3 regions of the Pseudoalteromonas sp. S2893 genome follow, and region 2 is predicted to be linked to each of the others. Evidence: predicted binding sites of a transcription regulator. Region 2 holds the regulator's gene; each other region holds the start of a gene.
What was found. Region 2 encodes sigma-54, which starts transcription at its own class of promoters, with help from an activator protein. Its sites were predicted from a motif close to GTTGGCACGNNNNTNGNNT; they were not measured.
Positions count from the first base shown of each region.

Region 1 (10,458 bases), on a different contig from region 2:
AGCTTTATCGCTTTTTTAGCATTTGTGCTGACGGTATTTCCTTTAAGCTTAGTGTTTCCCTACCCTCGACATATTCGAGGTATGGCTGCCGTTATTGCTACGCTTGGGGCGTCTATTTTAACGCTTGATGCGTATGTATACGTTAATTTGGGCTATCATTTAAGCTCTTCTGCGCTACCGGAAATCATTTCCTTACTGTGGCATCGTCTAACTAGCTCGCCTGCCCTTACTACCTTGTTAGCCGGGGGGATTGTTTTACTCATTTTAGGCTTCCAGTTAGTTGTAAGTAACTATACGTGGCAGCACTTAGCGCGTTTAAAACAACTTAAGTTTGCCCGTTTTGCCAGCTCGTTTTTAGTATTATGTTTTGCACTTAGCCACAGTATTCACATTTGGGCAGATGCAAATTTAAAGTTTGATATAACGAAGCAAGATAACGTTCTACCGCTGTCGTACCCTACGACCGCTAAAAGTTTATTAGCAAAAAATGATTTGCTCGACATTGAAAGCTATAAACAAGCTCACAATGTAAGAATTAATAACCAAAATATTAATTACCAAATACCTGCTCCAATGCAAAAATGTGAAGATTACACCGCGCAGCAAGTCGATATTTTTGTATTTGATAGCAACGAGCAGTTAAAACGCTTTGTTGCTAAGCATAGCAACCTACATAAAACTGATCAGTTTTTACAGCCGACACACCATGGCGATAGCTTGTTTAGTTTGGTGTATGGCTTACCTTCTTTTTATAAAATGGCTATTTTATCAGAGCAAACCTTACCTGCGTGGCAAAGTCAGCGCAGAAGCATAGAGCTTGCTGGAATTGAACAGCTAAACTTTATAAACGATCAAGCGCATTCAAACAGCGCAATTAAAATCATTAAAGGTGAAGATAATCCGGCTCCTCGCAGTGACGATACCCATATTTTTGCGTTTAGCTTAGCTAATAATAGCTCGGAAGTAGTTACATCATCGGTGTTATACAGTTCAGATAAGCGAATAGCCAAGGTAGATGGACTTATTCAACCCAGTGATATTATTGCAACCAGTGTAGGCCAATACTTAAACTGTAAGTCTGTGGTTAAACAAACCATGCTAGGTGAAAACCTGTATAAGAAAAAAACGGACACTGGCGTTAATTACTCGCAAGGCGTAGTTATTGCTTACAAAAAAGATAGAATTACGCTAATAGATTCAGACGGTAACTATAAAAATATATCTGCCGCTGAAGGTTTTTCTATTGAGCAAAGCCTCGATATCCCGTTTTTAGTACAAAGTATTAAAAAGCTAAAAACCTACACACAATAGCCCTATCCCTTAACCTAGCTTGCTATAACACCAAGCTAGGTTATATTTACTAAATCATAGTAAACGCTCAGGGATGAACTTAATGCAAAAACACACACTTTTTTTATGCGCAGTAATGGTATGCCCACTTTCTCTTCAAGCGAAAAATGCCACAACTTACTATAAATGCGTGACAAAAAACGGCACTATTTTTTCGCAATTCCCTTGTAACGATAACGCTACCGCCTACACAATTAATACAGTATCGGGAATTAATACTGCACCGGCGCAAGATTACACAAAAGAACTAAACGCATTAGAGCGCGAACGGATCGTGCTTGACCTACAAGCAGAGCTGAGAAGTAATACTAATAAATTAGCGATTATAAAACGTAAAAAAGACCGCGCAGAATACAACCAACAACAGCGCCTCAACCGTATTTTAGATGACGAGGACAAAAAGTTAATTAGCAAAGATATTACCAAGCAATTAAAAATAATAAATAAAGATCATAAAAAGCAAACCACCGAAATTGAAAAGCGCATTAAAAAGTTAGAGAAAAAAATAGCTTCCTACCAATAACTTAGCTTTTGCCATCACACTCAATTATGCTTTAAGCTAAAAGTATAAAAACTGAGAATATTTATCTTGGTTTTAAACTTAAAATAACATAACCTTAACAACTATAGAGTTAAAGCTCTAACGTGTATAACACTACAGCACCACTAACATTTATAAATGCTGTACTAAAATCGTTATATACACTTTTTTAAGGAGTGTTTATGCAGCCACGCCACATAGCTGAATTAATTTTAACGGGTTTTAAAAAGCATTATCAGCTGTTTCAAAAAACCACCGCCCAAGCCCCGCTTGCCTTTGCAAATCGCGATTGGCAGCAAATTAATGAAATTAGTAAACTGCGTATTAGTTACTACGATGACAGAGTAAACGAAACCACTAAAGCATTAAAACAAGCACAGTTAACTGAGCAATTAGATGAGCAGCTTTGGCTTGAAGTAAAAATACTGTACCAGCGCTTTTTATGCTTTCACCCTCAAGCTGAACTTGCCGAAACATTTTATAACTCAGTATTTTGCCGTTTGTACCACAGACGCTATTTCCATAACGACTTTATATTTGTACAAGCCACATTAAAAGATGCCCCTGCCATTCCTGTTGAGGCAGAGTACCGCAGCTACTTTCCAGTGGTGGATGGTTTAAAGCCCACAATAAAGCGCATTATTGAGCATTTTGATTTTAAAGCCCCGTTTGTAAATTTAGAGCGGGATATACGTTTGCTCGTAAAGGCATTTTACAAACAAGCGCCCGACACTCACCACCAGCCTTGGCAAATGCGCTTTGATATTTTGCATGCGCCTTTTTATCGTAACAAAGCAGCTTACATAGTCGGCCGTGTGGTCTCTCAAAGCGGTGTGCAGCCTTTTATTATTGCAGTACTGCACCATGAAAATAAAGGCTTATACCTCGATGCGCTATTAACTAAATCATCGCAAATGCGGGTTATTTTTGGCTTTGCACGGGCTTATTTTATGGTTGAAACCCATGCGCCCTCAGCTATGGTGCGATTTTTAAATCAACTTATGCCTAATAAAACACTTGCTGAGCTTTATAATGCCATTGGGTTTCATAAGCAAGGTAAGACAGAGTTTTACCGTGAATTTTTACATCACTTGTCTCACTCAGACGATAACTTTATTATAGCGCCAGGCACACCAGGCATGGTGATGATGGTATTTACGCTGCCCTCTTTTGGCTATGTATTTAAAGTCATTAAAGATAAGTTTGGCGAAAGCAAACCGTTTGGCCGCGATACCGTGCTTAAACGCTATCAACTGGTAAAAAGCCATGATCGGGTTGGCCGCATGGCCGACACCATAGAATACTCTAACGTCGTATTTCCTTTGGCACGCTTTGATAGTAATTTACTGGCGCAGCTACATAAAACCATTGGCTCATCTATGGTAATTGAAGGCCCGTGGCTTATTATCAAGCATTTATATATTGAAAGGCGCATGACACCGCTTAATTTATTTTTAGAAAACGCCAGCGAAGAAAGTGCTGCCGATGCAATAGAAGAGTACGGCCAAGCACTTAAAGAAATGATTGCGGTAAATATATTCCCAGGCGACATGCTGCTTAAAAACTTTGGGGTAAGCAAACACAAGCGCATTATTTTTTACGACTACGATGAGGTTCAATACCTAACAGATATGAACTTTAGGGCCTTACCTAAGGCCAAAAGCTATGATGATTACTTAACTGATGAACAAAGCTACTCAGTTGCGCCGCAAGATGTTTTTCCTGAGCAACTTTGTACCTTTGTTATGCCAAACCCAAAGTACAAACAGTTTTTGCTCAGTACACACCCCGAGCTTGTTGATGTTAGTTTTTGGAAGCAAGCTCAGCAAAATATAAAAAAGGGTCATGTTAGTCACATATACCCATACCCGACAGCACAACGCTTTATTCATCACTGGTAAGCGTTAAAGGACACACAATGAACATAAGTAAAATAGATTTAAATTTGCTGGTTTACCTCGACACCCTATTACGTGAGTGTAATGTAACCCGCGCCGCTAACCAGTTAAGTATTACTCAACCAGCTATGAGTAACGGCCTTAAGCGTTTAAGAAACTTGTTTAATGATCCAATTTTGGTACGTACTAGTGAAGGTATGGTCCCCACAGAGCGTGCTATAGAGCTACAACCGGTTATTCGCGGTATATTAATGACCCTAGAAGAAACCCTCGCACCTAATCGCGAATTTGAAGCCAGCCAAAGTAAACGTGTATTTAGAATAATGGCCAGTGACTATGCAGCCAGTACATTAGCGCCAAAGCTTTTAAGTAAACTTCATGAAGAAGCGCCAGATACAACCCTAGATATACTTACGCCTAGTGATGTAACATTTCATGATGTTGAAAATGGTAAAGTGGATATGGCAATTAACCGCTTTGAAAACCTTCCGCAATCTTTTCATCATAAACGTATATGGAAAGACAGCTTTTGCTGCTTAGTAAAAGCCGACAACCCAATTATCGAAAACTTTAGCCTAGACAGCTATTTAAAAGCCCGCCATATATGGGTAAGTAAAACCGGCTTTGGGGTTGGCGTAGGGATGGACCCTAAAGATGTACAAAAGCTAGGTTGGGTAGATGAAGCACTTGCCCATTTTGGTAAACACCGAAATATTGCCACGTTTACCCGTAATTACCACGTAGCCATTCATTTAGCAAAAGAGCAAAATTTAGTGGCGACCTTACCTTCAAAGGCTGCCAATATTTACTTAGATGATGCAGGCCTTAAAATTTTAGAGCCTCCTTTTCCTATACCGCCTTTTGAACTAGATATGATTTGGAGCCCTTTACTGCATCGTGATGCAAGTCATATTTGGTTACGCCAAAAAGTAGCCGAAGTGGCGGATGAGCTTAAATAACCTTATTACAAAAGCCATGTAAAATTTGCGAGGTTATTTTATTTTAAATAGCCTTGCAGCTTGCTAAATAAAGAAATAATCAATAATTACAACAAGTTAAAAATTAAAATGGAATTGGAATGGCCTTTGCTTTAGTTACTATGAAACTTAAATTCATGTAAAGAGAGGTCATTATGAATACCCATCAAGGAACAGAAGCAACTCATATTACTGACATCATCCAAGTAATGAACAGTGGCATTGATTTTTATCAAAAAGCGCAAGAGAAAGTTGAAGACCCAGCCATTGGCGCATTATTTCAACGCATGATTGACGCACGAAAAGTAAGTGTTGAGCGCTTACAACCTTATGCTGTTAACGAAAAAGGTGAGCGTGAAGACGGCTCTTCTTTTGCTGTAGAAGCACGCAGAGCTTACACAGCCCTACTCACTTCGTTTAGTTCTCATAACGATAAAACATACGTTAAAGAGCTTGAAGAGGTAGAAGATAAAACCCTTGAAGAAATTAAAGCAGCGATGGATAAACCACAGCCAGCCGACTGTGAAGCAGCCTTAGCGAAAACCTTGCTAACGATGCAAAGCTGCCACACCGAAATGAGCCGTATGCAAAAGCATTAGGTCTCAAAATGGCTTAGTTATGTTGTAACTAAGCCATTTTAAATTTAATTTTCTAAGGTCATAGCTAGAGCCGCGTATTGTCTAAACCAAGTGGGACTAGCTACTGCATGTCTCATAATATTATTAGAACGACTTATAATTGAAGGCTCAAATTTAGATAATTCACGCCAGTCATAAGAAAATGCAATTTGTTCACCTTTTTGACTTATACCTTCGCCAGTTACAAATTGTGGTATAGGTCCTGGGCCAATAGCAATCCGTTCAACGGCAGTTTTTGCTAAGCACTTCATGATATCTAAGTTGTTAAAATACTCTTCTCGCTCTGCAACAACAAAAAAACCGACATCAATATGACCATGATTAATATCTTCATATCTTTCATGTGATTCTCCGCGTCTGTCCCAGTTATAGTTCCAAGTGCAGGTACCATCATTATGGTATTCTAGGTTATCTGTGAAAAAATCTATAATACTCATTATTTTGGGTTTATAAAAATCAGGCCTATCACTCCATTTGTCTAAGTATAACATCGCAGTTGCCATGGTCAGATTATGGTTATGTGCTAAAGGATTACTATACAATCCAGAATCACCATAATTATCATTATAAAGGTTTACATAATAAAAACTCCCTTTGATCGCTGGGTTTTTACTTATGCTGTATGAGCTTTCATGACTATCTACAATTCTCTGGGCACTTGATGTATAAAAATCAGCAAAAGTGAAGTAATCTGTTAAATTTTCAGATCTAATAGTATCGACTATACGCATAATACCATTCAAAATCATACCATCTGTTAATACAGTTATACTTGAATCATTAAGTGACCTCTCCCACCCTGGTGCAATTTTATCTCGTTCATTTAAAAAAAGTTTAGGAGCCCGTTTATAACTATTTGTTGGAGAGAAGCTATTTCTATTTCGAGTCATATCCGTATCACTAAGCATTTTATTCGCTAGTTCAATAGCCAAATCCAAATACTCGATCTTATTAGTTACACTGTAAAAATGTAGGTAAGTTCGTAACCAGTAATAGCCATTCCAAGCATACTCATTGCCTGTATTTGATGTCTTGTTAATCATTGGGTTACCTGGATATTTAGTGGATATCATATCCGCTAAATCTGAAATATTATCTACATCAGAGACGTTAGGATTAGGAACTTCTAAACCGCTTATTAAATCAGCAGGTGTAATATTGTGAAATTCAAAAAATGAGTCTTCCTTTGCGGAAATTAACTGTGGCTCACCTGTGGCACTTACCCCAAAATTGCGGCTATTCTCAAAGTTATTCAGATCTATCAACCCTAGGCCCTGGAGAGAACCTTCGGAAAACTTATTAGATCTTCTAAATAGCCAATTAAATGATACATCTGTAGGGTCAATAAAGTCTTTTTTAACTGAAAAACTTTTTAGCCCATCGGAAGCGATTAACTCTCCATTTTTTACAGTAATTTCTAGAAAACGTGTTTGATAGAAGTTTAGTTTATTCCAAATACCGGGATACTTATCACCAAGCTTGATTTGTACACTTGACTGATTAAATAATACAAATTCTTTTGTATCAGAGTTAGAAAGTAGATAGGTTTTCTTCGATGGGTCACTAGGAGTTTCACCAAGCCACACTACTATTTTAAACGGGCCCGAAGGTTGCCAAACATCAAAACTAGCAAAACTATTGGCGCCATTGAACTTTATAGCAGTATCTGCTGAAACAATATTAATATTAAATGAAAATATTAATAAAAGGGTAAGTAGTAATTTGATCTTCATCATACTCATACGATCTCCAATGAGATGGCATGACGCTTTACTGCATACAATTTATTGTATGAGGCGATCCCGCTATCATAGGCTAAGCCCTTAGACCGGAGATTTTGCGTCTTCACCTTTCAGTGAATTTGCCGAAATTAATGTTAATAAATTTTATTCTGCATGTTCGAAAAACAATCAGAACACGGCGGATTCTAATCCTTTAGTACTCCATGTCAAGCATAAAAAGCAATAAATCATTAGTAAAAAATCAATATACTTCGAAATTAGTAAGTTACAAAAAAAGGGCCTTACGGCCCTTTGAACTTAAATAACATAAGGGAGTGTTATTTATTAAAAACGGTATTCTGCGCCTACGTAGTAATAAGCACCATTAAAGCCAAATGGCGCTGAACGGCGAGAGTATTCAAATACCCCATCGCTGCTTACAATCGTATTGCCATTTGAGTCTACAATTGTGCCCGAGCGTGAGTTACCAATGGTGTTTTTATCTGGGTACACGTCAAATAAGTTATTTGCACCAATATTTACAGATAAATCTTCAGTCACGAAGTAGTTAACTTTAACGTCAGTTAAAATTTCTGCACCGTAGGTTTGGCGTCCGCCATCTTCTACTGTGTATTCACCAAAACGGTTAAGTGAAAGGTTTACAGTCCAATCACCACGCTGGTAAAGCGCACTTAAGTTGATGCGATCTTCTGGTTGCCACTCTTCAATAATTGAAATTTCTTGATCAGAGAAAACATCTTCAACCGGTACGGTTTCAAGCCCTGAGCCCGATGGTGTAAATAACGATACCACCTCAGTTTCAGTAAAGTTAGCTGCTAAAGTAAAATCAAGCGTGCCACCTAATCCCTCGGTATTCCAAGTAGCTACAAAATCAATACCCGAAGTTTCGGTATCTGCACCATTTAAGAAAAACTGCCCTGCACCTGCGCCTGAGCTGATTAATGCAGCATCTAGGCTTGAAGAAAGCCCTTTACCTAAACGGTTACTAATTACTATGCGGTCGTCAATATCAATTGAGTAGTAATCCACAGTAACATTAATGTTATCCGTAACGTTGTAGACAATACCTAAGCTGCGGTTTTGCGATTTTTCTTCTTTAAGTTTTGGAATACCTAAACTTTGTGCAAGGGTTGAATCGTTTCTGAATGTACCTACTTCTTCAGCAACTAATGAGCCGTCTTCAGCCACAACAAATTGTGTGCTGATATTGTTAAAATACAATTGCTGCATTGATGGCGCTCTAAAGCCTGAGCTTAATGCACCACGCAGTGACACATCATCAGTAATTGCCCAGTTACCCGCAAGCTTAAAGTTTACTGTGTCGCCAAAGCCTTTGTAATTATCGTAACGCAGTGCGCCTGATAAAATGACATCTTCAATTAGGTAGGTTTCTGCATCAAGGTAAAACGAAATTACATCGCGTGACTCATCAACCGATGATGCCGGCGAAGAACCACCAAAACCTTGCGTACCGCCAGAGGCATCTTCAGAGCCTACACCGCCACTTAAACCACTATAAATACTTACCCCATCAAGGGTGTCGTAATCACGATAAGCATATTCGCTGCCCTCTAAAATACGGTATTCATCGGTACGAATTTCTGCACCCATAGCCAGTGAGTAGTCATCAAAGTTTTGTGTAAAATCTATATTAATGGTTTGCAGTGATAACTCCATGCCATAGGCATAGGCTTCACGCGGAATAGTACTGCGAATATCAGCGGCACTTAAACCTTGCTCGTAACGTAAAAAGTTAGCGTACGAGGCATTGATTGTGTCACTTGTTGTGTAATCAATGCTGTTTTCACCGTAGGTGTACGATACATCTAAACTTGCATCGTTATCAAAGTCGGTTTTGTAACCAAAGTTGTAAGAAATATCATCAATTGTGGTATTAATTTTCGGTAAAAAGCCTAACGGGATAGTTGCATCGTTGTCTTGTAAAACAGGGTTACCGCCCGCATTTGCATTATGACGGAAAAACGCTGCTGATTCGTTATCGCGCGTTGAATAAGTAATAAAGCCATACAGCTCACCACCACCTAACTCATACCCTGTATTAACGGTTAAGCCAAATTGTTGTGAGTCGGCATCGCCAATACGAAAAGTGTCTCTGTCGGCGGTCAGTTCACGTGGATCGCCTGCCAGTAAAGTACCGTCGCTAAGCTCTGTACAGCCATAAAACTGACACGAGCCGTGCAAACCTGCGCGGTTAGTAGGCGAGCGGTCGCGGTAATTAAGTGTTGCATTTAAGTAGCCGCTATCACCTAGGGCAAACCCTTTATTAAAATCAACGTTTACTGTTTCGCCATCACCCTCTGAGTATTGGCCGTAATTAACCGCTGCTTTGCCGCCTTCGCTGCCATCTTTTAGTACAATATTAATTACACCGGCAATTGCATCTGAGCCGTATTGCGCTGCTGCGCCGTCTCGTAAAACTTCTATACGTTTAATAGCTGAGGCTGGAATAGCATTCATATCGGTACCTGCGGTACCACGCCCTACTGAGGTATTGATATGAATAATACTTGCCTGATGGCGGCGCTTACCATTAATAAGCACAAGTGTTTGGTCAGGCCCTAAACCACGCAGTGTTGCAGGTCGTAAGGCATCAGTGCCGTCACTGATTGACGAGCTTGAAAAGTTAAATGAAGGCGCAATAGATTGCAACATACGGCCAACTTCAGTTTGGCCTGTGTTTTCAAGTGCTTCAGCACTTAAAATATCAACGGGTACGGGTAAATCTTCTACTGAGCGCCCTGCTACGCGGCTACCTACAATAGCAATTTTTTCTATTTTCTCTTGTGCAACACCCTCTGCTGCATTCACACCGTGTGAATTTGCTGCAAGCAATGCTGGTAATACAGCTGCACTAACCCCTGAAAGCTTCATCATGTTGTTATATTTCCTATTGATTTGTTTGAGTTTTATACTCAGTAAACCATTTTGATCAACAACCGCATCGAGCTCAGTCCCACTTAATAATGCTTGCAGTGCATCTAATTGGGTATAAAAACCATAAACCGAATTTGCTTGGTAATTTTTTGCCAACTCATAAGAAAACACCACGGTTTGCTCTGTTTGTTTAGCAAATTCTATTAAGGCTTTGTCTGCTCGCTGCGCTTGTATATCAAATTGCACCATTTGCCCAGTGGTCTGTGTTGCCCCTTGCACACTCAAGCTAAAAATAGCCGGAGCAAGTACACTTAAACCACTAAATAAATGCGTTTGGTTACTGCGCAATTTATATAAACAGCTGACAAACAAAATTCCTCTATAGTTTTTTATCTTTTTTTTAAACTTTTTTTTACT
Region 1 covers NZ_PNCY01000056.1:2,383-12,840, forward strand. Annotated here, with positions in the region: gene CWC04_RS17955 (DUF3413 domain-containing protein) at 1-1,311, shown strand, start outside; gene CWC04_RS17960 (DUF4124 domain-containing protein) at 1,394-1,873, shown strand; gene aceK (bifunctional isocitrate dehydrogenase kinase/phosphatase) at 2,074-3,792, shown strand; gene CWC04_RS17970 (LysR family transcriptional regulator) at 3,810-4,748, shown strand; gene CWC04_RS17975 (ferritin-like domain-containing protein) at 4,922-5,365, shown strand; gene CWC04_RS17980 (hypothetical protein) at 5,410-7,146, opposite strand; cyclic di-GMP riboswitch class I at 7,197-7,280, opposite strand; gene CWC04_RS17985 (TonB-dependent receptor plug domain-containing protein) at 7,471-10,458, opposite strand, start outside.
Region 1: CWC04_RS17975 (ferritin-like domain-containing protein) is a predicted target of sigma-54. The motif match lies at 4,862-4,880, and genes of this name have one in related genera.

Region 2 (10,458 bases):
AGGTCACTACCATGGCAAATACAAAACTTTTTATCATGCCGTTTAATACATCTTCTTGAAACGATACTTGCGATTGCATTATCGACCAAAAGCTGCCGGTATCTACGCCTAACCAATCAACCCCAACTAAATGAGCACCGATAATGGCAACCGCAGAAAAAATAAGTGCAAGCAATGGCATACTAATAAAACCTGCCCAAAAGCGCGGTGCAATAATGCGCTTGAGAGGGTCAATTGCCATCATTTCTAGTGAAGAGAGTTGCTCAGTGGCTTTCATTAAGCCTATTTCTGCCGTTAGCGCACTTCCAGCGCGCCCAGCAAATAATAGCGCTGTAACCACTGGGCCTAGTTCGCGTAATAAACTAAGCGCAACTAATGGACCTAGGCTGTCTTCGGCGCCATAGCCAACTAATACGGTATAACCTTGCAGCGCAAGCACCATACCAATAAACAAACCCGACACCATAATAATTAATAATGATTGCGAACCAACCATATAAAGTTGGCGCACTAACAGCGGTGTGCCTTTTTTAAAGTTAGGTACATTCCACAATGCATTAAAAAGCATGTTGGCAGAGCGCCCTAAAGCAGCAAAACGCCCCAGCGTTTTATGACCTAACTTTTGAAATAAATCCAACATTAAGCGTTTTCTCCTAACAGCTCATCAGCATACGTTTGTGCAGGATAATGAAATGGCACAGGCCCATCCGATAATCCTTTTAAAAACTGCTGTACTAATGGAGATTCATGATTACGCATTTCATCCGGTGTCCCTGCCCCTATTACGCCTTGATCGGCAATAATAATAACGTGATCGGCAATACTCATTACCTCCGTTACATCGTGGGTTACAATAAGGGATGATAAACCTAGCACTTCATTTAACGACTTAATAAGCTTTACCAATACACCCATAGATATTGGGTCTTGGCCGGCAAAAGGCTCATCATACATAATAAGTTCTGGGTCCAGTGCAATAGCACGTGCAAGTGCTGCTCGTCTGGCCATACCGCCAGAAAGCTCAGAAGGCATTAAATCTTTAGCACCGCGTAAACCCACCGCTTGCAGTTTCATTAATACGACTAGTTTAATTAACGCTTCACTTAACTTGGTGTGCTCTCGCAGAGGAAATGCAATGTTGTCAAATACCGACATATCAGTAAATAACGCACCGCTTTGAAACAGCATGCTCATTTTGGTTCGTGCCGCATATAACTCTTTGCGCGACATACTAGGAATACTGCCACCTTCGAATAAAATATCGCCGGCGTCAGGCTTAAGCTGCCCACCAATTAAGCGTAGCATTGTGGTTTTGCCAATTCCGCTTGGCCCCATAATCGCTGTTATCTTACCTTTAGGAACACTAAAACTCATATTTTTATATATGGTTCTATCGCCTCGCGAAAAGCTAACATCCTTGACTTCTACTATTGATTGCGACAAGTCGCTCTCCGTAACAATGTTCACTCGTACTCCTATTTTAAGGGTTTTTTAGCCAAGATGGAAAAAACAATTCGTAAGATTTTGTAATACGCCTACAAAAAGCGCTCTAAGGCTGAAGTAAATTGCCTTAACCTTTGCTTAAGCGCATAAAATTCACGCACTGCAATAGTAGACCCTGCTCTTTTGCTTATACTTTCATGTTGGCTTTTGTTACTATTCGCGCCATCTGTATTTTGAACATCTGGCTTAACATAATGGTTACCTCGTTTGTTATTTTAATTCTTGGTTTTGCTGCACTTGTGTGGAGCGCCGACCGATTTGTATACGGTGCGGCAGCGCTTGCTAAAAACTTTGGAGTCCCTACTTTAATTGTTGGCTTAACGGTTGTTGCTATGGGGTCTTCGGCCCCTGAAATGATGGTATCGGCCTCGGCTGCTTTGGCAAATAAAACCGACACAGCGGTTGGTAACGCGGTAGGTTCAAATATAACAAACATATTACTTGTGTTAGGTATTACTGCGCTGCTACGCCCTTTGAGTGTGTCATCAAGCACTTTAAAACGCGAAATGCCGCTTGTTATGCTGGTATCCTTGGCTACGTGGTATGTATTTTCAGACAACTACTTCTCACTTACCGAAGGGTTGGCGTTGCTAGTTGCATTTGCTGTGTTTATTGGTGGCTTGATTGTGGTTTCTTTGCGCGCAAAAAATCAAGATGACCCTTTTGTTTCAGAAGCCTGCGATGAGGTTCCTAACGATGTACCAACTAAAAAAGCCGTTTTATGGCTAATTGTTGGCATGGTTTTATTGCCTGTTAGCTCACACTTTTTAGTTGGTTCAGCAGTCGATATTGCTAAATACTTTGGTTTAAGCGACTTAGTAATTGGCTTAACCATTATCGCTATTGGCACAAGCTTGCCTGAACTTGCAGCTTCTGTAGCGGGTGTACTTAAAAACGAAGATGATTTAGCCCTAGGTAATATTGTGGGCTCAAATATATTTAATATTTTAGCGGTATTACCGCTTGCAGGTATTATTAACCCATCAGTGGTTGACCCGTCACTTGCAAACCGCGACATACTTATTATGTTAGGTGCTACCCTTGCGCTTATTATTATGTCATTGAACTTTAGAGGTTCTCAGCGTATCAATAGAGTAGAAGGTGGCCTATTACTCATCGCATTTTTGGCGTACCAAGGTTATATTTTTAGTCAAGTAGGGTAACAATGGCACAACTAAATTTTATAGAGCAAGGTTTACGCGTATTAAACATTGAACGCCAAGCGCTTGCTGATATTACACAATACGTTGACGAAAACTTTCATAGTGCGTGTCAGCTCATGTTTGATTGCCAAGGCCGCATTATTGTTATTGGCATGGGTAAATCAGGCCATATTGGTAATAAAATTGCTGCTACCCTTGCAAGTACAGGCAGCCCTGCTTTTTTTGTTCACCCTGGCGAAGCAAGCCATGGTGATTTAGGCATGATAACCAAAAATGACGTGGTTATGCTTATATCAAACTCGGGCGAAACCAGCGAAGTACTTAATATTATTCCGGTGCTTAAACGCCTTGGTGCAAAAATAATATCTATGACGGGTAACCCGCTTTCTACTATGGCTACACTTGCCGATGTGCACGTATGCATAAAAGTAGAACAAGAAGCGTGTTTATTAGGTTTAGCGCCTACAGCAAGCACCACAGCTACTTTAGCAATGGGTGATGCAATGGCGGTTGCGCTTTTAGAAGCCCGCGGCTTTACCGCCGATGACTTTGCACTCTCTCACCCTGGCGGCAGTTTAGGTAAGCGATTGTTGCTCACTTTAAAAGATGTAATGCACAGCGGCACAAACACCCCTATTATAGGTGTAACGCAAACAATTAAAGACGCGTTAATAGAAATGTCAGCCAAAGGGCTGGGTATGACCGCTATTGTAGATAACAATCAACAGCTTGCCGGCCTTTTTACCGACGGTGACTTACGCCGTATTTTAGAGCAAAGAGTTGATATACATAGCACCGCTATTAGCCAGGTTATGACCAAATCATGCACAACTGCCACGGCCGATATACTTGCAGCTGAAGCCCTAAACATAATGGAAAACAAACGTATTAATGGTTTAATTGTGGTCAATGATAAAAACCAGCCAATAGGCGCCTTAAATATGCAAGACCTCTTAAAAGCAGGAGTATTATAAATGCAATTTGAAGATCTCTATCAACCGCTAAGCGATGATGCCAAAGCACGCGCCAAAAAAGTAAAACTACTCATATGCGATATTGATGGTGTATTTTCTGATGGCCGAATTTACCTCGGCAACCAAGGCGAAGAATTAAAAGCATTTAATACAAAAGATGGTTTTGGCATTAAAGCGCTAATTAATAGCGGTTTTGAAGTTGCGGTCATTACGGGGCGTCACTCAGAAATAGTACAAACTCGCATGAGCAGCTTAACTGTGCAGCACATTTATCAAGGCCAAGAAGACAAACTTATTGCTTATCAAGAACTCAAAAACACTTTAAAGTTAACTGATGAACAAATAGCTTATATTGGCGACGATGGCCCTGACATGCCAGTAATGGAGCGCGTTGGCTTTGCCGTTGCAGTAAACGATGCGCACCCAGTAATTAAGCGCTTATCGCATTACACTACGCAAATGCCTGGCGGCTTTGGCGCCGTTAGAGAGCTCACAGACTTACTTATGCTAGAGAACGGCATAGCGCTTACAACACAAGGCACCAGTTCATGAATGCAGCACGCGTTATACTCAGTGCGTTATTCATCGGCTGTATGGTTTGGCTTTGGTACCCTTATTTTACCCAAACCAATGTAGCGCCAGAGCAAGAACCTGAAGTAATTGCAAAGCCCGATTACACCGCTATAGAGCTTAAGCAAACAGCCTATGACGAGCAAGGTAAAATAAGCCATAAAGTCACTGCGGCTAAAATGGAGCTGTACCAACAGCTTGGTTTTACATTTTTTGAAAAACCTATTTTCACCTTGTATAACGAAAAGCAAACATGGCGAATAAATGCAGACGAAGCAACGCTTTACGAAGATAAACAACTTATTTTAGAAGGCAACGTGGTTGCTAAAAATTTAGTTGATAATGCCATGATAGATAACATCAATGCCGATAACATCGAAGTCGACATTAAAGCGCTAACAATGCGCTCTGAGCAACCAGTGGTTGTCACTGGGCCTAATTTAAAAATTGTCGGGAAAGGCCTTGAAGCCGATTTAAAAACCGAAGTAATAAAACTAATTAACCATACGCGAACAATATATTATGACCAATAAACTCACTAAAATACTTATTATCCCATCGCTAATGCTTGCATTTAGCGCCTCTGCTGCTGAGCCTGCTGCTCAACCGCCAGCAAATCAAATTTCTATTAGTGCAGACCGTCAAGAAGGCCAACTTAAAGAAAACGTAGGTATTTTTGAAAAGAACGTCGAAATTGTGCATGGTAATCGCAAAATTACAGCCGACCGACTCGAAGTACATAAACGTGAAGACTTAGGGGATAACAAACAACTCCTTATTGCCACTGGCAGCCCAGCCTACTTCGAAGAAAAACAAGACGATGGTACTGTAATGAGTGCCAGTGCAAACGAAGTACGTTACGACGTAGCAAAGCGATTTTTAACGCTTGTTGGCGATGCTGAAGTCGCACAAGCCGGTCAAAAAATTAATGCTAAAAGTATTACCTACGATATGCAGCAGCAGCTTATTAGCGCAGAAAAAGACGAAAACTCTACGGATCGTGTCCACACAATTTTAGTGCCTGTTGAAGCAAAAATTAAAGAAAAAACAGGTAACGAAGGTCAACCATGAGCACCTTAAAAGCAGAACTATTAGCAAAAAGCTATAAAGGCCGCCAAGTTGTAAAAAATGTAGGCCTTGAGGTAGAAGCCGGCAGCATTGTTGGCTTATTGGGCCCTAATGGCGCAGGTAAAACCACCACCTTTTATATGATTGTAGGGTTAGTACCTAGCGACAAAGGCAAAATTTCTATTGATGATAACGACATTACGTTATTACCTATGCACAGCCGCGCCCGCTTAGGCATTGGCTATTTGCCGCAAGAGTCATCAATATTTAGAAAGCTGACAGTTTATCAAAACTTAATGGCGATTTTAGAAACGCGTAAAGAGCTCAATAAAGCCGCGCGAGAAGAAACGCTTAACAACTTACTTGATGAATTTAGTATTCAGCATATTCGCGATAGCCAAGGTATGGCGCTTTCTGGTGGTGAACGCCGCCGTGTAGAAATTGCCAGAGCACTGGCAGCGAACCCTAAATTTATTTTATTGGATGAGCCTTTTGCTGGTGTTGATCCGATTTCAGTGTTAGATATAAAGAAAATAATAGAACATCTTAAAAACCGTGGCATTGGCGTATTAATTACCGATCACAATGTAAGAGAAACCCTTGATGTTTGTGAAAAAGCCTACATTGTTTCTCATGGGGAGCTAATTGCATCTGGCACCCCAGAACACGTATTAAATGACAAAACTGTACGCGATGTTTATTTAGGCGAGCAATTTAGGCTGTAACATTTAAGCCACACCTACAAGCATCTGCTAATATTAATTATAACAACATAAAAGGATTGTTAGAGATACATGAGGCAATCATTACAGCTGCGCATGGGCCAGCAACTTACAATGACTCCACAATTGCAACAAGCGATTCGCTTGCTGCAGCTCAGTACATTGGATCTCCAGCAAGAAATACAAGAAGCACTTGATAGCAACCCGCTATTAGAAGTAGAAGAGCAAGATTACACGGAAGAGTCGGCTGGAAAAAATGAACAAAAAGCAGATACGGATGATGTAACCGTAAGCGCATCGGCTGACGATACAACCAGCGAGTACGAGCAAGACAGTGGCGAAGCTTTAAATAAAGACACCATTAGCGATGATATGGCAATGGATGTAACTTGGGATGAGTACATGAGCGCAGCCCCTGCTGCATCCTCAGGCCCAATGCCAGAAGATGAGTCTATTTATCAAGGTGCCTCTACTGAAACGCTACATGAGTATTTAATGTGGCAGCTTCAGCTTACTCCTTTTAGCCCAACTGACGAAGCCATTGCTATTGCCATTGTAGAAGCTGTAGATGACTCGGGTATTTTAACGCTAAGTTGCGAAGAAATTTTAGAAAGCTTTAACCAAGAAAACGATGACGAAGTTGAAGTTGAACTTGACGAAATAGAAGCCGTTTTAAAGCGTATTCAGTTATTTGACCCTGTAGGTATAGCCGCGCGCAGTTTACAAGAGTGCTTGTGTATTCAGCTAAACCAGTTTGATAAAGACACCCCTTTTATAGAACAAACTAAAATGATCTTAACCGATCACATTGATCTATTAGCGGCACGCGACTATCGTACATTAATGAAAAAGACTAAGCTTAAAGAAGACGAGCTTAAAGAGGTCATGACCCTAATACATACCCTCAACCCAAAACCTGCAGATACAATAGTAAGGGAAGAGTCTGAGTATGTAATACCGGATGTGTCGGTTAAAAAAATAAAAGGCCGCTGGGTGGTAGAGCTAAATCCAGATAGCATGCCAAAAATACGCGTAAATAGTCAGTACGCGGCTATGTCTCGTACCGTAAAATCAAGTGGTGATAGCCAGTTTATTCGCTCTCACTTACAAGAAGCTAAATGGTTTATAAAAAGCCTTGAAAGCAGAAACGACACGCTACTTAAGGTAACTAACTGTATTGTAAAACAGCAACAGGCATTTTTTGAACATGGCCCAGAAGCCATGAAGCCAATGGTTTTAAACGATGTTGCTGAAATGGTAGAAATGCATGAATCGACAATTTCGCGTGTTACTACGCAAAAATATATGCATACGCCACGTGGTATTTTTGAGCTTAAGTATTTTTTCTCAAGCCACGTAAGCACTGAAAACGGCGGAGAGTGTTCATCAACCGCAATACGTGCCCTAATTAAAAAGCTAATTGCCGCGGAAAACTCAGCTAAACCATTGAGTGATAGTAAAATTGCGGATATATTGGCAGAGCAAGGAATTAAAGTAGCTAGACGCACAATAGCAAAATACCGTGAATCGCTAGCTATTCCACCGTCAAATCAGAGAAAGAGTTTGATATAAGACGTAAAAAACAAAGAGGAAATGCTTATGCAACTAAACCTAACTGGTCGTCACGTAGAAGTAACTGATTCACTTAGAGACTATGTAAATAATAAATTTGCAAAGCTAGAAAGGCACTCAGATCATATTAGCAATGTGCATGTCATTCTCGATGTAGAAAAACTCAACCAAAAAGCAGAAGCGACTATTCATGTAAGTGGCGCAGATTTATTTGCCTCAACAGAGCACCAAGATATGTATGCCGCTATAGACTCGTTGATTGACAAGCTCGATCGTCAAGTCATAAAACATAAAGAGAAGCTTGCTAGACACTAATATTATGAAATTAAGTACATTAGTATGCCAGGACTGCAGCAAAGCTGCGGTCCTTTTTAGTAGTAAAAAAAGAATTTTAGAGTTTATCAGTGAGCTTGCTCATGAAAAGCTCCCCTACTTACCACAACAAGATATTCTTAATGCGCTGGCAAGCAGAGAAAAGCTAGGCAGTACTGGTATTGGCCGGGGGATCGCCATTCCTCATGGCAGAATGGGTGGCGTAGAAGAGCCGCTGGCTTTAGTACTTGTTAGCGACACGCCTGTTAACTTTGACGCTATTGATAACTGCCCTGTTGATATTTTTGTTGCACTCATCGTACCAGATGGCGATAACCAACAGCACCTAAAGACTCTGGCAACCATAGCTGATAAACTGAGCAACAAAGAATTTTGTAAACAGCTGCGTAGTGCTAAAACCGATGCAGAGCTGTATCAAGTAATTGTTGATCAATCGTAGTAAATACTAAGGGCTATAAATGGAGTTAATTATCATAAGCGGCCGTTCTGGTTCAGGTAAGTCGGTTGCTTTACGCGTGGTTGAAGATTTAGGCTATTATTGCGTAGATAATATTCCGGTCAACCTACTGCCCTCTTTAGTGCGAAGTGTTTCAGATAACTATGACAAAATAGCCGTTAGTATAGATGTTCGTAATATCCCCAAAGAACAAGACGAATTTAACGATATTCTCGAGTACCTTCCTGACTTTGCTAAACCCACACTGTTTTATTTAGATAGTGATGATCAAACACTGATCAAACGTTTTTCAGAAACACGCAGATTACACCCTTTATCCATCGATTCACTGCCGCTTGATTTAGCAATAAAAAAAGAAAAAGAACTGCTTGATGTACTCGTAACGCGCGCTGACTTTATGCTTGATACCACCGATTTAAGTGTGCACCAATTAGCAGAGTCAATTCGCGAAAAAATACTGGGTAAAAAAGATAAGCAACTTATTGTAACGTTTGAATCGTTTGGCTTTAAACACGGCATACCTAAAGAAGCTGATTATGTTTTTGATGCTCGCTTTTTGCCAAACCCCCACTGGGAGCCTGAACTTAAACCGCTTACGGGCCTTGATCAACCAGTAAAAGATTTTTTGGCAAATCACAGCATAGTGCAAAAATTCACTTGGCAAATTCAAACCTTTGTACAAACTTGGTTGCCACACTTAGAGCGTAATAACCGTAGTTACCTCACTATTGCAATAGGCTGTACTGGTGGTCAACACCGCTCGGTTTATTTAGCGCAAGCCATTGGTGAGAGCTTTGCTATGACGCATCCGAATGTCAAAATTCGTCATCGTGAGCAAGAAAAGTAACCTTAAAATAATAACCTGTTCAGTTTAGGTATAGTAATTTATGCGCTGTGAAGACACATTTTTAATAAAAAATAAATTAGGCTTACACGCCAGAGCGGCAACGGTCCTTGCGCAATTAGCTGTGCAGTTTGATGCTAAAATCACCTTACACCAAGATGATAAAGAAGCCGCAGGCGACAGCGTATTAGCTTTAATGCTACTTGAAAGCAGTAAAGGTAAAGAAGTTAAAGTAGTCTGTGAAGGCCCTGATTCAGAGCAAGCTTTGCATGCGGTTGGGCAATTAATTGCACAACGATTTAACGAACAAGAATAATTTAAAGCACCATAGCCTTATAAGTTAAAGACTTATCAGGCCAGACTATAAAGATTTAGTAAGTTAGGGTATTCCGACTCGCCTAATTTAATGCTTTAATTTAGAGTAATAAAGCCATGCCCCTGCTAAATTTGGTTACTTAATTTTAAACACTAATTTAGTCCCAGCATTGGGTTTAGCACAAAAAATAAAGAAAATGACAGTGGGCAACACCACTTACTAAACACCTTTCCATTACACAAAAATATTTAGGATGCCAATGCCAGAAGCGTTTGAACAAGACTATCCACTACAGCAATTAAAACAAGTGACTAAATCACTTAATAGTGGGCAATTTGTTCAAGTAAGACGCATGCTAGCAAAAACAGCACCTTGTGATACAGCATTGCTGCTTGAATCCTCTCCGCATAAAATTAGACGCATGCTTTGGCAACTGGTTGACCCAGATGTGCAAGGGGATGTGCTAGAAGAGCTCTCTGAAGATGTACGTTTAGGTATCATTGCACAAATGGAACCTGAGCATATTGCCGCGGCCACTGAGGATATGGGCCACGATGATTTAGGTGAAGTCCTACGTAGCCTACCTGATACCGTGTACAAAGATGTGGTTAGCGCTATGGATACGCAAGACCGCGAACGCGCTACACAAGCTTTATCTTACCAAGAGCGCTCAGCAGGCGCGCTAATGAACACCGATACGGTGACCATTCGCCCAGACGTTACACTTGATGTTGTGCTGCGTTATATTAGGCTACGCGGTGAGCTGCCAGAGGGCACCGATGATTTATACGTTGTTGATAAACATAACTGTTTTTTAGGTGCATTATCACTTAGTACACTGTTAACTAATCCGCCTGAAAAAATTGTTCAAGATTTAATGGATGAAGACTGTGAGTCTATCCCTATTTCGATGGATGAAAGTGAAGTTGCTCAGTT
Region 2 covers NZ_PNCY01000010.1:144,983-155,440, forward strand. Annotated here, with positions in the region: gene mlaE (lipid asymmetry maintenance ABC transporter permease subunit MlaE) at 1-640, opposite strand, end outside; gene CWC04_RS06275 (ATP-binding cassette domain-containing protein) at 640-1,443, opposite strand; gene CWC04_RS06280 (calcium/sodium antiporter) at 1,698-2,666, shown strand; gene CWC04_RS06285 (KpsF/GutQ family sugar-phosphate isomerase) at 2,669-3,640, shown strand; gene kdsC (3-deoxy-manno-octulosonate-8-phosphatase KdsC) at 3,641-4,192, shown strand; gene lptC (LPS export ABC transporter periplasmic protein LptC) at 4,189-4,743, shown strand; gene lptA (lipopolysaccharide transport periplasmic protein LptA) at 4,733-5,281, shown strand; gene lptB (LPS export ABC transporter ATP-binding protein) at 5,278-6,003, shown strand; gene CWC04_RS06310 (RNA polymerase factor sigma-54) at 6,073-7,572, shown strand; gene hpf (ribosome hibernation promoting factor) at 7,600-7,887, shown strand; gene CWC04_RS06320 (PTS sugar transporter subunit IIA) at 7,892-8,344, shown strand; gene rapZ (RNase adapter RapZ) at 8,364-9,209, shown strand; gene CWC04_RS06330 (HPr family phosphocarrier protein) at 9,250-9,522, shown strand; gene mgtE (magnesium transporter) at 9,782-10,458, shown strand, end outside.

Region 3 (10,458 bases), on a different contig from region 2:
CTCCTACTTGTTTTTATGTTTGCTTGTGTGAATAATAAACATTCGCTCAGAAAAATAATAAAAGTAATTAAATTAAGGATATATATGAAACTTTACCCATACTCAACAATTAAAACAGAAAACCTTAAGGGCCTGCTTATCGCTTCTAGAGTGCTTGGGTTTTTGAGTTATATACTGTTTTTTATAGCTATTTGCATTGGTTTATTTGGTGTTTTTTCTAACCTTGGCGCACCTAAAGATTTAGGGAATGGAATAGTTATGTCTGCACCAAATGCCGGTTTACCTGTGATGATAATGTCAATTTGGGGTGCAGTTTCTGCAGTTTGTATTTTAGCTTTTAGTGGCTTATGTGCAGCTGTTGTATCATGCGAATACAAATATACAAAGTCGGTTTAGCTATATACCAGAGTATTTAGATAGTAAAAACGGGGCTTCTACTATCTAAATATTTATTTGTAAGACTAGGTTAACTACCGCGAATAAATCTACATTTTTTGTTCTTCTTCCTTATCTCAATAGCCTGGTATTCGTTTTAATAATAATACAAAAGCAAATCTACCTTAGCCTTTAATACATTCAAACTGTAGCTAATTTACCTTGATAAACCCTAATTTATAGTTAAAATGGCCGGCTTATTTAACGAATGTACCTACTTTATTACTGACATAGTATTAAAAAAGCTGCATTAATAGATGTAAATACTAAGCGTGCAATTTTAAGGCGTGTTATTTACCTCGTTTTATACCAATCCTCAAAACAGGTTACTTAATTAAGCGAATTGGTATTTGTAAATTTACGTTAGGACGAAAATTGGTTTGATCTCATTGAACGACGATTTAATTGTAGGTAAAGGGGCGCATAGAACGTGTTACAGGCACCCTGAGGCACATAATTTATGTATAAAAGTAAGCCATGAAGGGTTTTCGCAAGAGCAAGACCAAGAGCTGGCTTATTATAAGCGACTTAGTAACCGAAATATTCAGTGGCAGTTGTTAGCGCGATACCATGGTACGGTACACACCAATATTGGCACAGGGTATGTGTTTGATTTAGTGATTGATGCAAATAATCAGCCGGCTAAAACGCTAGAATATTATTTAAATCAGCCAAATAGTGAAGCCTTAGCCGAGCCACTATTAAATTTAAAAGATTATTTATTGCACAATTTAGTGATCACCAAAGAAATAAAACCACGCAACATAGCGTGTGTTAATAATAACGGCACCATTGAGCGGTGTGTTGTTGTTGATGATATTGGTAATACTGAGTTTTTTCCTATTAGTAATTACGTGAGCTCATCGGCTAAGCGTAAAATAAATAGAAAATGGCAGCGCTTTGAAGCGAGTTTAAATGAGCTTGGCTTAAGCCTTAATTAAGTTTTAAACTCCCACTTTAAATACTGGCTTTAATTAATAACCACAGCCCCGTTTAATACGCAGGGCTAAGCTAACAGCACATAGCCTACCCTGCGGATACACAACCGTTAGTTACTTTTCTAACTCTTTTACATACAGCATGAGTGCGCTGTACATTACGCTAAGGGCTTTTGTTACATCCTCATCAATAACAGCTTCTGCGGGGTGATGGCTTATCCCGCCAGGGCTGCGTATAAATAGCATGCCCACAGGGCAAATAGGGGCAATAGCCATGGCATCGTGCCCAGCGCCAGAGGCAAGTGAAGGCGAGGCTTGGTTATTCAATTTACAGGCACTGCTAAACAATTGCTGAATTTGAGTGTCGCACGCTACGGCGTCGGCCGCATGTGTCCATTGCCAATCAAGCGTTAAATTACGCGATGTAGCAATTTGATCGACGCGGGTATGTATTGCATTAAGTAATACTGCTAGGTCGGCATCATTTTGTGCGCGTGCATCTAGGCTTATAGTCGTTTTACCGGCAATAACGTTTGTAGCGCCTGGGCGAGCATGAATTTGCCCTACGGTGGCGACTTCACCATTACTCGCGTTTTTTGCTAGTTGCTCTATGGCAAGGGTAAGCTCGGCGCAGCCAACTAATGAATCTTGGCGTAAGTTCATTGGCGTAGTGCCTGCATGGCCGCTTTGGCCTGATAGGGTGATCATAGCGCGTTTGGCGCCAGCAATAGCGGTTACTACGCCTAGCGCCTGGTTTACCGATTCAAGCACTGGGCCTTGCTCTATGTGGGTTTCCCAATAACCGAGTAATTCGTTTTTGTTAAGGGCGGCTTTAGCGTAATCATCAGGGTTTAGGCCAAAATCAAGCATGGCTTGGCGCATACTAATGCCTTTTGTATCTTGTATATTTAACCACTGGGGGTCAAACTCATTCGCCAGTGCTTTTGAGCCAATTAATGTGGTGGCAAAGCGGGTGCCTTCTTCATCACAAAAGCCCACTACATCTAAATGAAACGGTAAATCAAGCTTAAGCGTGTGTGCAAGGGCGGCTATTTCAATCCCCAGTAACACCCCTAAAATACCATCAAATGCACCGGCGTTTGGTACGGTGTCTAGGTGTGAGCCAATAATTAATCGTTTAGCGTTTGGGTTAGATGATGCTAAGCGCCCCCATAAATTGCCGACTTCGTCCTGCCACGATTGCATGCCCGCCTCAGCCATCCATTCAGCAGTGACACGGTTACACTCTTTGTGCTCTTTAGATAAATACACACGGTGAATGCCACCTTGCATTTGCGATAGGCCACTGAGCGTTTTACAGCGCAATAACGCGCGCGCGGCAAATTTATTAGCCAGCTCACTGTTTAATAATGGCTCATGGAGGGGGCTTGCAATCGTCATGCTAAATCCTTTTTTTATTTATAATGGGCAAGGGCGGCAATAGCGGCTTCGCCTTTAGGGCCTTTATAGCCGTTGGCGTGTAAGCAGGCATCTAGGCTTGCCAATGTTTGTAATACGGCATCTTTACGGGCGTTGTAACCCATGGTGCCAATACGCCAAATTTTGCCATGCAGCGGGCCAAACGAGGTGCCAATTTCAATACCAAAGTCGGTTAGCATTTGTCCGCGTACGTGGTCAGCATTAATGCCCTCGGGTATATACACACCCACTACGTTGTTCATTTTATGGTTTAAGTCGCCAAATACGTTTAAGCCCAGCGCTTGAATACCCGTTAGCATGGCATCGCCGTGTAACTTGTGGCGGGCAACGCAGTTATCTACGCCTTCTTCAATAACAATGCGAGCACATTCTGATGCGCAATACAGCATGCTGGTGGCTTCGGTGTGGTGGTTAAGGCGCTCTTCACCCCAGTAATTCATGATCATGCCTAAATCAAAGTAGTTTGAGCGTACAAATGGCTCGGTGCCGTCGGTATGCTGCGCGGTACGAATACCCGCTTCTACTTTTTTGCGCTTTTGGATCCAATCGGCGCATTTATCGCTCAGTGTTAAAGGAGCAGAGCCAGACGGGCCACCTAAACATTTTTGCAATCCAACCGAAAGCGCATCGAGCTTCCACTCATCGGCGGGTAAATCGTTACCTACAATCGAAGCGGTGGCATCGCAGTAAAATAATACGTCGTGTTTTTGGCAAATATCGCCAATGTGTTCAAGGGGTTGGTTCATGGTTGTAGAGGTATCGCCCTGTACCATAGCAAGTACATGGGGTTTTACATCAACAATGGCTTTTTCTATTTGTTCGGGCGTAAATACCTCGCCCCACGGGACTTCTATGGTGTGTACTTTTGCGCCTACGCGCTCGGCTATTTCAGCAAGCAAGTGGCCAAAGCGGCCCATAATGGGCACCAGTACTTTATCGCCTGGGCGTAAAATAGAGCATAAAACGGCTTCTATGCCCGCGCGTGATGTGCCATCAACTAACATGGTCCATTCGTTTTTGGTTTTAAAAATTTCGCGATAGCGGGCCATGGTTTCGTTCATAAAACCGGTCATTACTGGGTCGTATTGGCCAATTAGCTGCGCCGACATAGCACGTAGCACGCGTGGATCTGCATTTATTGGGCCTGGGCCCATGAGTAATCGCTGTGGCGGATTTAAAGTTTGAATTTGCGTGTCGCTAAACATGTTTTAGGCTCCCAGAGTCTGAATAAGCATACGAATGCCCGTTATCATTAATACAACGGCAAAGGCGCGTTTTAATTGTTTTTGATCTAGCTTGCTACCAATTTTTACGCCAATAGGGGCAAACAAAATAGTAAGCGGAATAATAAGTATAAAAGCAGGTAGGTTTACAAGGCCCCACGTGCCAAGCGGCGCATCGGTGGGTGTAGTACCAATACTTAATAAAGTAATAACGCCCGGTAGCGCAATTAATAAGCCAAATACAGCAGCGGTGCCAACGGCAACATGGGCACGTACGTTAAACGCGTTTAGCATGGGTACGCCAATAGTGCCGCCACCTATGCCAATCATTACCGATAAACCACCGACAATACTTGCCATAATGCCTTGGCCAAATTTACCTGGTAATTTACTAACAAGGGCAGGCGCGCCGGCTCTAAATAACATGTTTAAACTTACTAAAATGGCAATACAGGCAAACATAAGTACCAACGCATTACCGCGTATAGAATGAGCTAAGTAGCTACATATAACGGCCATTACCAAAATAAACGGGGCCCAGTATTTAATTAAAGCAAGGTCGATATTGCCCTTAGCATGGTGCGAGCGAATCGACGAAATAGAAGTAGGCACTATGGTGGCAAGCGATGTCGCTGTGGCTATCATCATGGCCGACTCAGGGCTTACGCCAAAGCCTTGCAGTAAAAAGTACAGCACAGGCACAATTACTATGCCGCCGCCTACACCAAATAGGCCTGCTAAAATACCTGCAAAAATACCGGTTGCTATTAAGGCCGCTATAATCGGCCATTGATTTATTATTTCTGTCATTGTGTTCCTGCTGTAGTTACTGTTGCGCGACCATCTGAACGAGGATCGGTGGCTGCTTCAAGGCTGGTAGGCGTATCTAAAATGGCACCTGCATGACCCATCATTTCATTGTTATTATCAACGCTTACCCAGTCGTGGTCACGTTGATTTAATTCATGTTTAACTTGAATTACTAAGCTTTGCTCTACCTTTAAATTTGTGCTTGTATCGCCCCAGGTGCGCCCTAGTAACCAACGCGGATCGCTTACTGCTTGGGCAATTGATTTATTACGCCATGCGTAACCACTAAATACTGCAGCTTGTGTTTGTGGCTGGCCTTCGCCGCCCATGGTGCCGTAGGCAAGGCGTCTACCATCGTCAAATTTTGCTAAAGCAGGGTTGAGTGTATGAGCCGGTTTTTTATGCGCTTTTAAGGCATTGGCATCGTTGCTATTTAAACTAAAACTTAAACCGCGGTTATTCCACACAAAGCCGCCTTCGCTCATCAAAATGCCGCTACCAAATTCCCAGTAAACACTTTGAATAAAGCTCACTAGTTGGCCGTTTTTATCACGTGCTGCCATCCAAACGGTATCGCCTGGCTCTGCATTAAATGGCCATTGCTTGGCTTGGCTCATATCTATATTGCTGGCAAGCGCATTTAAGCGCTCATCAGTTAATGCGTTTTTATAATCATCGCCTAGCGCATCTGGGTCTGCCCAAAGTGTAGGGCGGTGAGTAAAGCTTTGTTTGGTTGCCTCAACAATTAAGTGCATCCAATCGGCCTCTGTTTTGGCTAAATGTTTTAGTTTATTAACAGCGCCAATTATTTGCAGAGAATGCACGCCTTGCGTGGGGGCGGGTAAGTTATAACACTGTATGCCCGATAAATTAGCACTGAGCGGCGTTACTAAATCGGCCTGCGTATTGGCAATATCAGCGCGTGTAATTGCACTGCCTGCGGCAGCTAAATCGTTTGCAAACGACTCTGCTAAAGGGCCTTGGTAAAAGGCGTTTAAGCCATGCTCGGCTAAGTGCTCAAAGGTACTGGCAAGTTTTGGGTTTTTAAAATGTTGGCCCGCTTGCAGCGGTTTACCATTAGGTATGTAAAGTTCTTTAAAGGCAGCGTTAGTGTTTGAAGCGGTGGCAAGCTTTTCGCAGCCTGCTTGCAAGCTTTTAGATACTGTAAAGCCTTCGCGCGCGAGCTTTATGGCTGGGGCTAAAATAGTACTTAGCGAAAGAGCAGCGTGCTCATCTACCGCAAGGGCTTTTTGCCAGCCGCGTAATGTTGCAGCTTGGGTCAATGCGCTTAAACCGCCGCGTTCTGGTATGTGTGGCTCATTGCTATAGGCGCTTATATCGTTTGGTGCGCGCCCGCAGGCATCAATGGCAGTGGGTATACTTTGGTTTGGGTTATCAATAAGCCAAAAACTGTCGCCGCCAATTGAGTTCATATGCGGATATACCACGCTAATAGCAGCCGCTGCCGCTACCATGGCTTCGGTGGCTGTACCGCCTTGTTTTAGTATTAAGGTGCCTGCCTCGGTTGCAGCAAAATGCGGGGCAGTAAAGGCAATGTTGTGTGTGCTCATACAAGTGTGTCCTGTTTAAAATGGGCAGCTAATTGTTGTACGCAGGCAAGTAGGCTTTTATCGTTGCCGTGGCTCATCATTAATGAAAACCCATACGGGTGGCCATTTTCTAAATTAGCCAATGGTAAGTGTACTTGCGCCGAGCGGCTCAAGCCCGCAATGGCCGATAAGGTGATTATTTGCATGCGTAAGGCGCTTGTGTCGGCGCCCAATTTAGGTGCAGTTGTGGGTGTGGTTGGCAAAAATAAACAGCTGTTTGTGTTTAGGTTTTTAGCGATTAGTGTTTGCCACTGGGTTTGTACATTTAGTGCTTCTTGCTCTTCTTGGGCGGTTAGGGCAAGCGCCATGTTAAAACGTGCCGCAATTGCCGGAGCAAACTGGGGAAGTTGCCCTGGCAATTGAAGCCAATCTTTATGCGTTTTTGCGATTGCTCGCCCTTGCAGTATTCTAAAGCTGTCAGCCAGTTCGTTTAATAAGCTGCTGTTAGGCAGTTCAAATTCTTTATGGTGTTTAAAATAAGGTTTGGTTTTTTCAAGCAATTGTTTAAGTGGGGCTTGTAGAACAGGGTCAACCAGCTCAAATAATGGCTCGCAAATAACTAAAGTATCAACGTTATTAATAGCTTGATTTGGTAACAGTACATTGCCTACATCGCTTAGCAGCTCTGCATTTTGCGTAAGCCAGCCAATGGTATCAAATGGGGGCGCTAGCGGTATTAGGCCATCTTTTTCAATTACGTTATGGCTTGGCCTTATACCAAATAAGCCACAATAACTTGCCGGTATCCTTATAGAGCCACCAGTATCAGTACCTAAGCCAATATCGGCTAGGTTAGCCGCTACAGCTGCAGCCGAGCCCATACTTGAGCCGCCACTTGCATGGCCCTTAAGTTTTGGGTTTTGTGCTGCACCATAGTGAATGTTATTGCCCTCTAAGCTGTAGGCCAGCTCATCGGTATGGGTAAAGCCTGTAAAGCTACAACCTTCATTCATTAGTTTGTTTACGGCACTTGCTGTTTGCTGTGCAGGTTTTGCTGCTTTAAACCAGCTTGGGCTACCTGCGCTGTTGCGCTCGCCTTTAACAGCAAATACATCTTTTACTGCAAGGCGCTTATTTACAAGTTTGCCGTGGGTTTGTGTTTGCCATGCGTTAGGGCCATGGTCACAAAAAATACCGGTAAAATTATTATGTGTTTTGGTACTCATATCACCACTCGTTATAAAGTAAATCTGACCAACTGGTTATAATCAGATTTAGGGTGATTAAAAAGACGAATTAGTTATTATTATTTTTCAGCCCACTGCGTAACATCTTATTTTTATTTTACAGAGCCTGATCCGCTTTTTAATCGGTTAGCTATTATATTGCCTAAAAGCTAAGCAAAAGCAATGCCAAATGCAATAAAGCTGTCCGTTCGGTCAGGTTTTATTTGGTTTGTATGGGGTTTAGCAGATATTTATAAAAATATAAGTATTAAAGGAGGTGTAATTTAGAGGTGAAAACACACCAAGTTGGTGCGTGATTGCACCAACTTGGTTGCAAGTGTGGCGTTTATAGTAATGCGTTAGGGCTAATAATTAAGCCATTTACATCGGCGTATAGCCAATCGTTAGGGTTAATTGTGGTACTAAGCATGGTCACTGTTTGATTTTTATCTCCAAAGCCACGCTTTAATGTACTGCGCGGGGTTGAGCCCAGTGCCATAACCGGTAAATCCATAGTGGCAAGTATTTCAATGTCGCGACAACAGCCGTTAATAATCACGCCTTCCCAGCCGTTTTTTAACGCGCGCTCCGCCATAATATCGCCTATAAAAGCAAAGCGTTTGCTAGCAAAACCATCAATAACCAGTACTTTACCCTTGCCGTTTTCATGCAGTATGTCGGCGGCAAACGAGTTATCGTCTGGGCAGGTAACGGTAATTGCTTGGCCACTAAATGTGGTTTTTTTACCAAAGTGGCGCAGGCCGCTGTCGGCAATTTGTACGCTATTGCGGTGATCGTCAAATAAGTCTGGGGTGGTAAAATTATCCATGGGTTAAGCCTCACTGTGCTCAGGTATTTTTAAACCAATACCTTTTAAAATTATGTGGGCAGTTGATTGCGTTATTTGTGCCACATCGGTTTCGTCGTATTCTAATTTGTTCATTACCAGTAGCACTTCGGCCTGAAAATCGGCGTAGTACTGCGTAGTTGACCAAATGGTAAATAATAAATGGTAAGGGTCAACATTATCCATTTTGTTTGCATCTATCCAGGCCTGAAACACGTCTACCTTTTGTTTTACCCACGGGCGTGTGTTGGTTCTAAAGTAGTTTTGCAAATAAGGAGCGCCGCGCAGTATTTCACTGGCAAATAAACGTGATTGCAGCGGCTGGTTTACGGCAAGTATGACTTTGCTTTTAATATAGTGATACAACACATGTGCAGGGTCGTCCTCAGGGGTTACGTTATCTAAGCCTAAGTTCCAGTGCGCGATAATGCGGTCTATTACGTTTTCGTATAGGCCGTCTTTGCTTTTAAAATAATATAAAATATTGGCCTTAGGAACGCCTGCTTCTTTGGCAACCATACTCATACTGGTGCCATCGTAACCAAGCTGAGAAAACAACTGCTCGGCGGCATCGAGTATTAATGTTTGGTTTTTTACTCGGGTGAGTTCTTTTTTATTTGGCTTTGTTTGTGTGCTCATTATGGCGATGCTGTTTTTAACGTGTTGAATGATTGTAACTTTACTGACCAAAAGGTCAAACACTTAAGTGCAGGCCAAAAACATCTTTATAACAATAAATGATGAGCAACAATTGTTTAACCCATTAATTACTGTTAGCGTAACGTCAAACATAAGTAGTACTTTTAGGTAGTTAATGGACTTTTTTTCTAATCATAAATACACGCTTTATGGCATTGCCGCTATTTTATTATGGAGTTGTTTAGTGGCTCTGCTCAGGGATGTTTCGGAGTTATTTGGCCCTATAGGTGGGTCGGCACTTATGTACAGTGTTAGCGCGCTGTTTTTAATTTTGGTAATGGGGCGGCCCAAGTTTGCTGGGTTTAATAAGCGTTATATTATTTGGGGCACTGCTTTATTTGCACTTTACGAGGTGTGTTTAGCGCTGTTTGTAGGGCTTGCTAATAATCGCCACCAAGCGGTAGAAATGGCAGTTATAAATTATTTATGGCCCACACTTACCATTTTGCTCAGTATTATAGTTAACCGTAGTAAAGTAAGTATTTGGATTTACCCCGGTATGCTGCTCGCTTTTTTTGGTGTGGCTTGGTGCGTTGGTGGCGATAGCGGGTTATCTCTTAACAGTATTATGGGTAATTTTGCCAGTAACCCAACGGCTTACTTGTTGGCGTTTGTAGCACCTTTTATTTGGTCTGTTTACTGTGTAATTACTCAAAAAAATAGCAATGGGCAAAATGCCATTGTGCTGTTTTTTATCGCTACGGCACTAAGCTTATGGGTGTTGTATGGATTAAGTGACGAGCCAAAAATGACCTTTACACTGCACGCGACCGTAACGCTTGTGTTAGCTGGTGTGGTTGTTGGCAGCGGGTATGCTCTTTGGAACCAAGCTATTATTGGCGGTAACTTAATGTTGCTTGGTACGCTTTCGTATTTTACGCCGGTTTTTTCGGCGATTATTTCGGCGCTTTATTTATCAATTACCCTCAGTGCCTCGTTTTGGCAAGGAGTAATAATGGTAACTGGCGGCTCACTCGTATGCTATTTCGTAACGCGTGAAAAACCAGTTAAAAAGCAAATTAACGCCGTAAACTAACGGTGTAAACGCATCCTTTTTTAACTGTGTTTGTTTAGCCAGTTAAGCGCAAGTGGCCATAATCCGTCAGATTTTTTGCTAAAAAATTTCATATGGCCAATTTCCTTCAAACCATAGTCGTGTGGGTTTAAGGTTAGGGTTTGTGCTTTTAATTTAGGAAAAACCGAGAGCATATCGGCAACATTTGCATTGTTAGCAATATCGTCATCGGTAGCATTAACCCATATTGAGGGCATAGAAAGCGTGTTGTAACA
Region 3 covers NZ_PNCY01000015.1:185,722-196,179, forward strand. Annotated here, with positions in the region: gene CWC04_RS09985 (hypothetical protein) at 85-396, shown strand; gene CWC04_RS09990 (YrbL family protein) at 816-1,376, shown strand; gene CWC04_RS09995 (allantoate amidohydrolase) at 1,488-2,774, opposite strand; gene CWC04_RS10000 (pyridoxal-phosphate-dependent aminotransferase family protein) at 2,789-4,018, opposite strand; gene CWC04_RS10005 (sulfite exporter TauE/SafE family protein) at 4,022-4,846, opposite strand; gene CWC04_RS10010 (gamma-glutamyltransferase family protein) at 4,843-6,417, opposite strand; gene CWC04_RS10015 (amidase family protein) at 6,414-7,622, opposite strand; gene CWC04_RS10020 (putative 4-hydroxy-4-methyl-2-oxoglutarate aldolase) at 7,969-8,451, opposite strand; gene CWC04_RS10025 (TetR/AcrR family transcriptional regulator) at 8,455-9,108, opposite strand; gene yddG (aromatic amino acid DMT transporter YddG) at 9,284-10,204, shown strand; gene CWC04_RS10035 (alpha/beta hydrolase family protein) at 10,225-10,458, opposite strand, start outside.
Region 3: CWC04_RS10015 (amidase family protein) is a predicted target of sigma-54. The motif match lies at 7,795-7,813, and genes of this name have one in related genera.